Regions from separate parts of the Pseudoalteromonas sp. SR41-1 genome, predicted to be linked through region 3. Evidence: predicted binding sites of a transcription regulator. Region 3 holds the regulator's gene; each other region holds the start of a gene.
What was found. Region 3 encodes sigma-54, which starts transcription at its own class of promoters, with help from an activator protein. Its sites were predicted from a motif close to GTTGGCACGNNNNTNGNNT; they were not measured.
Positions count from the first base shown of each region.

Region 1: H5118_RS02370 (EF-hand domain-containing protein) is a predicted target of sigma-54. The motif match lies at 1,907-1,925, and genes of this name have one in related genera.
Region 2: H5118_RS04615 (LiaF domain-containing protein) is a predicted target of sigma-54. The motif match lies at 2,037-2,055, and genes of this name have one in related genera.

Region 1 is NZ_JACJEK010000002.1:187,855-191,139, forward strand. It holds gene H5118_RS02345 (energy transducer TonB) at 1-26, shown strand, start outside; gene H5118_RS02350 (energy transducer TonB) at 207-659, shown strand; gene H5118_RS02355 (EF-hand domain-containing protein) at 717-953, opposite strand; gene H5118_RS02360 (calcium dependent protein) at 963-1,199, opposite strand; gene H5118_RS02365 (hypothetical protein) at 1,386-1,613, opposite strand; gene H5118_RS02370 (EF-hand domain-containing protein) at 1,638-1,871, opposite strand; gene H5118_RS02375 (sensor histidine kinase KdpD) at 2,202-3,285, shown strand, end outside.
Region 2 is NZ_JACJEK010000004.1:102,213-105,497, forward strand. It holds gene suhB (inositol-1-monophosphatase) at 1-621, opposite strand, end outside; gene H5118_RS04610 (VOC family protein) at 865-1,281, shown strand; gene H5118_RS04615 (LiaF domain-containing protein) at 1,320-1,988, opposite strand; gene H5118_RS04620 (BON domain-containing protein) at 2,317-2,883, shown strand; gene H5118_RS04625 (YqaE/Pmp3 family membrane protein) at 2,956-3,114, shown strand.
Region 3 is NZ_JACJEK010000002.1:18,810-22,094, reverse strand. It holds gene lptA (lipopolysaccharide transport periplasmic protein LptA) at 1-278, shown strand, start outside; gene lptB (LPS export ABC transporter ATP-binding protein) at 275-1,000, shown strand; gene H5118_RS01555 (RNA polymerase factor sigma-54) at 1,070-2,569, shown strand; gene hpf (ribosome hibernation promoting factor) at 2,596-2,883, shown strand; gene ptsN (PTS IIA-like nitrogen regulatory protein PtsN) at 2,888-3,285, shown strand, end outside.

The DNA.
Region 1 (3,285 bases), 170 kb from region 3:
GTGAAATTAAAAAAACCTCCTACTGATGAAACATTTCAAGTAACGGGAAAGATTATAAGGTTTGAACAAAGTACTTATTTACCTCACTCTAAAGTTACTTTAAGTGTGTGTAACGTTTTAGATCGAACCTTTATAAAATCTGATGGGTATGAGTTTAATACGGATATTACAAATAACTAAATAAGCATCAAGAATAAGGAAATACTGTGAAAGCTCTCTATTTATTACTCCCGTTGAGCATGATGCTAACAGCCTGTTGCTCAACGTCTGATCAACAAGTAAACGATGAAATGCCGAGTTTTATTGATTTATCGAGTCCTGAACTGCGAAGTAAGGCAGGTGAATACTGGGATGTTGCTAAAAGAGTAGAGCCGCGATATCCGATAGAAGCTGCAAAGAAAAGTATTTCAGGTTGTGTTGAGCTTGCTATGTTAATTAATTCACAAGGTGAAGCCCAAGGGTATAAGGTTATTGCATCCTACCCTGAGGGTGTGTTTGATAATAATGCAGCTGCTGCTGTGGGTTTATGGCGCTGGAAAGCGACAACTGAAAATACGAGTAAGCAACCTATTCTAACTTATCTCAAAATGGATTTTATGGTGAGCCCAAAACCTACTGATGCAGAGTATTTGGCGCATTGTTCTAAAAATAAAGCCTGAAGGTAATTAATAGATATAAATATAATAAGCTAGGTGCTTGTTTACCTAGCTATAAAACTACTTACTTGCATATAAGCCATATTCATTTAGTGCTAACTTGCCATCTTTATCACTATCATAGCTTGAAAATCGAGACCACAAAGCGGGGTCTACAGCGGTTTCTGAACGTGTTAAAAAACCATCCTGGTTTCTATCAAGTTTTTCAAATTGCTCTGCAACATTGTTGCTTGCAGCAAAGCCTAATGTGCTAAAAATACTAAACGCAAAAAGCGCTATATAGCTTGTTTTTTTCATGAAAAATACTCAGTAGAGGTTATTGGTAAGGTAATTTTTAAATTCGATTAACGAAATTTGGTTATCTTGGTTTTTGTCCCATTTTACAAATGTGTTTAATAGTTGTGGTTGGGGATCAAGTTCGTCATGCGTTAAATAGCCACTTTTGTCGCTATCGAGGTGATCAAAGCGTTGCTTTACATCAAGTGCAGCGGCATCAAAGCTTAATAGCATTAAGATGCTTATAATAAGGGGAAGTATCTTCATGGTGTTCCTTCCAAAAGATGTATTTAAAGTTTGTGGCTAAAATAAAGTGAAAAGGAAAAAGCACTTGCCGTAATTTAACTCCCAACATTAAATCCTTTTACACACTCCCTCAGGGATTATGGCAAATGCTTTTAATTCCAGTTTACCTATAACAAGCTTAAGTAAAGCTTAATCAGTAATTACTCATTAAGGTTTAAAGCTTTCAAATTCTTTTTTTGAGACTTTTTCATCACCGTCTTCATCTAAGTCGGCAAATTGTCTCATTACTTCCTTATCTTCCTTTGCTTCTGCAATTGATATTTGTCCGTCCATGTCTTTATCTAAGTGGGCAAAACGCACATTTGTTGGCGATGCAATTACAGTGGCACTAATTGCTAAAAACATTAATGAAAAAGCGGCTATAAGTTGTTTCATAATCACGTTCCTTATTAAATGAGTTTATTGAATAAATTTTTTGAATTCATCTAGCGACAATTGCCCATCTTGATTAGTATCAATTTGAGAAAAATTCTCGTGTAACACAGCATCTTCACCTGCTTCGGCTTCACTTAATGTGCCGTTACTGTCTTTATCAAGTTCGTTAAAAGTCGCGTGAACGTCCATTGCGTGTGCATTAGCGCCTAAAAAGCCTAAAGCCAGTAATGATGAAATTACTAAAATGCGTTTGTTCATTATTATTTCCTTATTGATTAAAGTTATTACTCCTATTACAAAAATGGTGCCAATAATAATTGTTGTTATTTTTCAATTGGTTATTATTTTTTCTTAAAGCCAGTGAGAAGTTTTTACTGGGTTTATTGTAATTTTTGTGCGCCTTTTGCAACACTATTTAATGGGGTTAAAAGGGAGTTTATTAAAATCAACGAGTTACGTTGTCTCTATTTGGCGACACATTGTTTTGTAGTGCTGGCTGTTAATCGTATTAAATATAATTGCTGGTTCAGCTAGTGTATAAGGTAAGCACTTAATAATAGAACGCTTAACTTAAAAGGACTAAACGAAATGCCAGCAACCATAGCTAAAAAATACCAAGCAATGCTTAACTGGCGGCCTAATTTAATTGGGCAATTTGCAATGAGTATGCTGCTTTCGTTACTGCCGCTTTCTATAGTGGTGATCGTATTTTTAAATGCGCTTAATAAGCAATTAGCGGTTACTCAAAGTATTGTGAGTAGCAACTACCAAGTTACCAAATCGTTTAACACTTTAAAGCAAGAACTCAACAGTCTTGAACGCGCCACTAGACAAAACTGGGTATTAAAAAGTGAATCGCTAGATAAGCTCATTGTTGATAAATGGCAATCATCCCTACAAAGCATTGATGAACTCAAATTTGTAAACACGAATAAAGAGTATATCAACCAATGGCAACGCTTATATACCACCTTACAAACCGCGCATGTAGAGCTTGTTGAGCAAAAACAACAACAAGCTGAGCTATTTGTGCCAGTGAGCGATTTAGTTGCTGAGCTTACTTTATGGTTACGTGATAAAAACGAAGCGCAAATTACCAATAACCAAAAAGAGCTTACAAGCCTGCAAGCGTCATTTATAAATTGGCTGGTGGCACTTATTCCACTGACTTTAATTGTTGGGGGAGGTTTTTTATGGCGCATAAGTGGGCGGCTAAAAGGGTTAACTACGGTTATTGATAAGCTTGGGCAGGGGCATTGGCAGCAAAAAATATCTGTGAAAGGTTCAGCTGAGCTTGTTGAGCTAGGAGAAAAGCTCCAATGGGTACAAGAACAGCTTCATATGCTTGAGCAGCAAAAAGATACTTTTTTACGCCATGTAACTCATGAGCTAAAAACGCCGCTTGCTTCAATGGTCGAAGGCACTGACTTATTAACTGATGAAATAGTAGGCCCAATTACCGCTGAGCAAAAAGCAGTGCTTGAGCTTATTAGCCAATCTATGGTGCGCCTTCGTACAATGATTGACAGCTTGCTGAGTTATAATGCTATTCGCACCAGTAAAGACAGCTTAAGCGAAGTTGAATTTAGTCTTCTTATTAATAAAATTAATAGCCATTTTGAGCATCGCTTAACTGCGCGTCAGCAAGCTCTGCAGTGGCAAAATACTTTAC
Region 2 (3,285 bases), on a different contig from region 3:
ACCAATTTCAAAAAATCCATCAACACGGCCAGCTGCAACGTATGCCATATCTAAAGCAGAACAACCTGCACGGCGAATATCAGCAGTGTGTACAAATAATGCTTTAAACGCTTCAGTGTATGCATCCATGTGGTTTTTGTTTTTGAACGGGAAACCAGTAGCAAGTACAGTGCCTGCAAGAACCGTAGTTTTGCTAACGCGTAGACGTTTACTGTTTAACTGAGTGCCTTGACCGCGAGATGCAGTGAAAAGCTCACCACGAATTGGATCATAAATAACAGCTTGGTCTAAACGACCTTTAACTTTAAGTGCGATAGAAACCGCGTAATGAGGGATACCTTTGATGAAGTTAGTTGTTCCATCGATAGGATCTACAATCCATTGGTAATCATCATCCTTGCCTTTATGCTCACCTAGTTCTTCACCAACAATTGAGTGAGTAGGGTAAGACTGTAAAATAGTGTCACGAATTACGGCTTCGGCTTCTTTATCAATGTTAGTTACTAAGTCGTTAGCGCCTTTTTGTTGCACTTCAACTTTTGATAAATCTTCACTTGCGCGAAGTAAAATTTTGCCTGCGTTGCGCGCAGCGCGAACCGCAATGTTTAACATTGGATGCATGGTATTACCTTTGGGTTGTAAAAGAACGTTTATATATTTCAGCCGGCGTATTTTAGCGACTTTTGCCATAAAGTAAACAATAAACCCCAAATACTTGTGTTTGTTTTTTATACAAGATTGAAAAGTTTATATATTTTTAAAAAATAATTATCTGCATTTAAATAAATTAATTTTAAATAACACTTTACCTAAAGTTAACTTGAGGTTTTATCGTGCTCCTAACTTAACTGATAGGATAACATTATGTATTTAGAGCACGTAAACTTAGTCGCGAGTGATATAGATAGTATGCTTACATTTTATCGCGCTGTATTTCCACATTGGTCGATTAGAAGTGAGGGCAGAGGCGATTGGCATGGAAAACCAAGACGCTGGGTACACTTTGGAGATGACACGCATTACATTGCGATAAGCAGTCATGGTGAAGGTGAAAACAGAAACTTATCGGGCCATCAAATTGGTTTTGCACACTTTGCTTATGTAACTAATAATTTAAGCGCAGTAGTAATGCGCTTAAATAAAGTGGGTTTTACTCTAAGCAAGCAAGGTAACGAGAATCCTTTCAGAAAGAATGTCTACTTTATTGATCCTGCAGGGTTTGAAGTTGAGTTTGTAGAGTATTTAAGTGATATACCAAGCGAGCGAAATAACGATTTATAATAAAATACTAAGCAGCACGCTAAAGTGCTGCTACTCAATTATAGTGAGCGATTATTATTACCCGTGCCAAACTGGGTTTTTAGCTCATTTGCAAAGCTCATAAATTTTTCTTTAATTGTGCGCTTTATTTTTACCTCAACCGAGCCCATTACTGCCTTTCCTTCAATATGAATTGTAGGGCCTTGGCGTTTGTTAAGCGACACAGATTTATTTTCAAGGCTACTTAAAATACAAAACATTTTAGACACTACATTGACATGCTCTGGTACGTAAATTTCATCGCTACCAAAAATACAGTTAACGTGAATAGTTACATTTTGATGCGCAAAAATAGCATCGGTAAAATCAAGCACCACCGATCCCATAAAGTTACTCAAATATATATTTTTTGGCACAACCCACTGACCACTTCGCTCGTTAGATCCTAAAATACTGCGTAATGTAAAATCATCATCACTGTTTTGCTGTGCACTATAATGTGGTGTAAATTGCGATTGTTTTTCTGCTTTATATTGCTGATCGGTATTAAGTGTTAAGTCTTCTACTAAGGCTAGCAGAGCTTCGTTATTAGGTGCATCCATCGCATTATCTAAACGTCTTTCGAATGCATCAACAGAAATAACACCATGACTGTAATTATAAATTAATTGATCAATCACTTGTTCGCGTACTTGCTCTATTGGGCGGTCTTCAACTTTTACAGACATGAGTTATTCCTTATTATATTTACTATTGATACTGCTCTTGTAGTTAGGCTGCAAACCGCGTACCAAATATAATTTCATTAATTATCAATTGGTTATTTTTTAACGGTGTTTTTTGTTTTGTTATATTAACGATAGATTAACCAAAAGAGCAATTATCTAGCTATTTTCACTATTTGAGAAAGTTTTACCGAGTAGCCTGTAAATAGTTACACAAACATAGATAAGGTTTTATCTTTTAATTAATTCAAGCCTTTGAATTTTAAGTATAAATAAAGTTGGCCTGAAGCTCGCATTAGTTAAAGTGTCTTTAATCAAAAGGAGAAAGATTATGAAAACATTTAACAAATCTATTATCGCAGCTCTAGTTCTTGGTACTACGGCTATGGGTGCCCAAGCAAACAGCTGGGAAAACGAAAGTAAAGATGCTTGGATTGATGGTAAGGCAGAAACCGTTCTACTTATGAACACTAATCTAAACAACTTTGACATTAACACTGATGTAAAAAATGGCAAGGTAGTACTTACAGGTAAAGTTAATAGCGAACTCGATAAAGAGCTAGCAGAAGAACTTGTACTTAGCCTAGATGGTGTAACTGATGTTGATAACAGCCTTACTGTTGTTAAAAGCATGGACACCGAAGATAAAAACAACGACATGATGGACGATGATGATAACGACCTAACGGACGCTAAAATCACCACTGTAATCACAACTCGCTTCCTGTTTGACTCAGAAGTAGGTGGTACAGACATTGATGTTGATACCGACAACGGTGTGGTAACTCTGAATGGCTCTGTAGAGTCTGAAGCTGAAAAGCAACTAGCAGTTAAAATTGCTAAAAATGCTGAAGATGTTCGCGACGTAGTTGATAAACTAGCTATTGTTGCTGAATAATACAGTATAGTTAAGGCCCAGTAATACTGGGCTTTAAGTCTTTTCAATGTTTAATTTAAATGGAGTTTGATCATGGATATTATTCGTATAATACTTTCGGTTTTATTACCGCCATTAGGTGTGTTTTTGCAAGTTGGCTTAGGTATGCATTTTTGGTTAAATATTCTATTAACACTGCTAGGTTATTTCCCAGGGTTAATACATGCAATCTACATTATTGCGAAAAAATAATGACAGATTATATATTGTGTAAGCCGACTACTGAGGTTTAGCTAAATACTTTAGTACCGATCGGCTCACAATATTAGTTTTTAGAGAGTTTTTAGATTAAATCCATTTTTTAAAACTCTTCAACCCATTAATTCACTTCCTTAACTCACTCCCAATATTATTTTAAAACTA
Region 3 (3,285 bases):
GCCCTGCGCACTTTGAAGAAAAGCAATCAGACGGCACGACTATGAGCGCCAGTGCTGACGAAGTACGTTATGATGTATCTAAGCGTTTTTTAACGCTTGTTGGTAATGCACAAGTATCGCAAGCCGGACAAAAAATAAATGCTAAAAGCATTACCTACGACATAGAGCAGCAGCTCATCAGTGCCGAAAAAGATGAAAACTCAACTGACCGCGTTCACACAATTTTAGTACCGATCGAAACTAAAAAAAGTAAAAAAGGCGATAAAGGTCAACCATGAGCACATTAAAAGCAGAACTATTAGCAAAAAGCTATAAAGGTCGTGAAGTTGTAAAAAACGTCGGCCTTGAAGTACAAGCTGGCAGTATAGTTGGCTTACTTGGCCCTAACGGTGCTGGTAAAACAACGACTTTTTATATGATTGTAGGGCTTGTTCCTAGCGACAAAGGTAAAATATCTATTGATGATAACGATATTACTCTTTTACCTATGCATAGTCGTGCTAGATTAGGCATAGGCTACTTACCACAAGAGTCATCGATTTTTAGAAAGCTGACTGTTTATCAAAACTTAATGGCCATTTTAGAAACGCGCAAAGAACTAAATAAACAAGCCAGAGAAGACACGCTCAATAACTTATTAGATGAATTTAGCATACAACACATTCGTGATAGCCAAGGTATGGCATTATCGGGGGGAGAACGTCGTCGTGTAGAAATAGCACGAGCGCTGGCAGCAGATCCTAAATTTATATTACTGGATGAACCGTTTGCCGGTGTTGACCCTATTTCGGTATTAGATATAAAGAAAATAATAGAACATCTTAAAAATCGTGGGATTGGTGTATTAATTACCGACCATAACGTAAGAGAGACCCTTGATGTTTGTGAAAAAGCCTACATTGTTTCTCATGGGGAGCTGATTGCATCAGGTACTCCAGAACACGTATTAAATGATAAAACAGTACGCGATGTTTACTTAGGCGAGCAATTTAGGCTGTAACATTTACGCCATGTCTTTAAGCATCTGCTAGTATTAATTATAACAACATAAAAGGATTGTTAGAGATACATGAGGCAATCACTACAGCTGCGCATGGGCCAGCAACTTACAATGACTCCACAGTTGCAACAAGCTATTCGTTTGTTGCAACTCAGTACATTGGATCTCCAGCAAGAAATACAAGAAGCTCTCGACAGTAATCCACTATTAGAGGTTGAAGAGGCAGACTATTCCGAAGACGCTGCTGGTAAAAACGAGCAAAAAGCTGATACCGATGACATAACTGTTAGCGCATCTGCTGATGATGCTCCGAGCGAATACGAACAAGATACTGGTGAAGCACTTGCAAAAGACACGCTAAGTGACGACATGGCTATGGATGTCAGTTGGGATGAGTACATGAGTGCCGCTCCTGCAGCCTCATCAGGTCCAATGCCTGAAGACGAATCAATATACCAAGGCGCCTCTACTGAAACGCTCCATGAGTATTTAATGTGGCAATTACAACTAACGCCATTTAGCCCTACAGACGAAGCTATTGCTATTGCTATTGTAGAAGCTGTCGATGATTCAGGTATTTTAACACTAAGCTGCGAAGAGATTTTAGAAAGCTTTAATCAAGAAAACGAAGATGATAACGAAGTCGAACTTGATGAAATTGAAGCGGTATTAAAACGCATCCAACTGTTTGATCCTGTTGGTATTGCTGCACGTAGTTTACAAGAGTGTTTGTGTATTCAGCTTAATCAATTTGATAAAGAAACACCTTATATTAATGAAACGAAAATGATTTTAACCGAGCATATTGATCTATTAGCAGCTCGCGACTATCGTACATTAATGAAAAAAACGAAGCTCAAAGAAGAAGAGCTTAAAGAAGTAATTACACTAATACATACTCTCAACCCAAAACCTGCAGATACTATTGTAAGGGAAGAATCTGAGTATGTTATTCCTGATGTGTCAGTTAAAAAAATTAAAGGCCGCTGGGTTGTCGAATTAAACCCAGATAGCATGCCTAAAATTCGTGTCAATAGCCAATACGCAGCAATGTCTCGCACTGTAAAATCAAGTGGCGACAGCCAGTTTATTCGCTCACATTTACAAGAAGCTAAATGGTTTATTAAAAGCTTAGAAAGTAGAAACGACACGCTATTAAAAGTTACTAATTGTATTGTTAAGCAACAACAAGGCTTTTTTGAACATGGCCCTGAAGCCATGAAACCAATGGTTTTAAATGATGTTGCTGAAATGGTAGAAATGCACGAATCGACAATTTCTCGCGTAACTACTCAAAAGTACATGCATACACCCCGTGGTATATTTGAGCTTAAATATTTTTTCTCAAGCCATGTAAGTACTGAAAACGGTGGTGAATGTTCATCTACAGCAATACGTGCGCTTATCCGAAAATTAATCGCAGCAGAAAACTCAGCAAAACCATTGAGTGATAGCAAAATAGCGGATATATTGGCTGAGCAAGGAATTAAAGTAGCGAGACGTACAATCGCAAAATACCGCGAATCTCTTGCTATTCCACCGTCAAATCAGCGTAAAAGTCTGATTTAAGACGCTAAACTAAGAGGGTAATGCTTATGCAACTAAACTTAACTGGTCGTCACGTAGAATTAACCGATTCACTAAGAGACTATATTAATACTAAATTTGCGAAGCTTGAAAGACACTCTGATCATATTAACAATGTTCATGTCATTCTCGATGTAGAAAAATTAAATCAAAAAGCAGAAGCCACAATACACGTAAGCGGTGCTGAGCTATTTGCCTCTACAGAACATCAAGATATGTATGCCGCTATTGACTCGTTGATCGACAAGCTCGATCGCCAAGTAATCAAACACAAAGAGAAGCTTGCTCGACACTAATATGATGAAATTAAGTTCACTTATATGCCAGGACTGCAGCAAAGCTGCGGTCCTTTTTAATAGCAAAAAAAGAATTTTAGAGTTCATTAGCGAACTTGCTCACGACAAACTTCCGTATTTACCGCAACAAGATATTCTTAATGCTTTAATGAGCAGAGAGAAATTAGGTAGTACAGGTATAGGACGTGGCATTGCTATTCCTCATGGAAGAATGAGCGGTGCAGAAGAGCCTTTGGCTTTAGTGCTCGTTAGCGAAACTCCAATAAACTTTGATGCAATCGATAATCGCCCTGTTGATATTTTTGTCGCACTCATCGTACCAGATGGCGATAACCAGCAGCACTTAAAGACTCTAGCAACCATTGCTGATAAACTAAACAACAAAGATTTTTGTAAACAGTT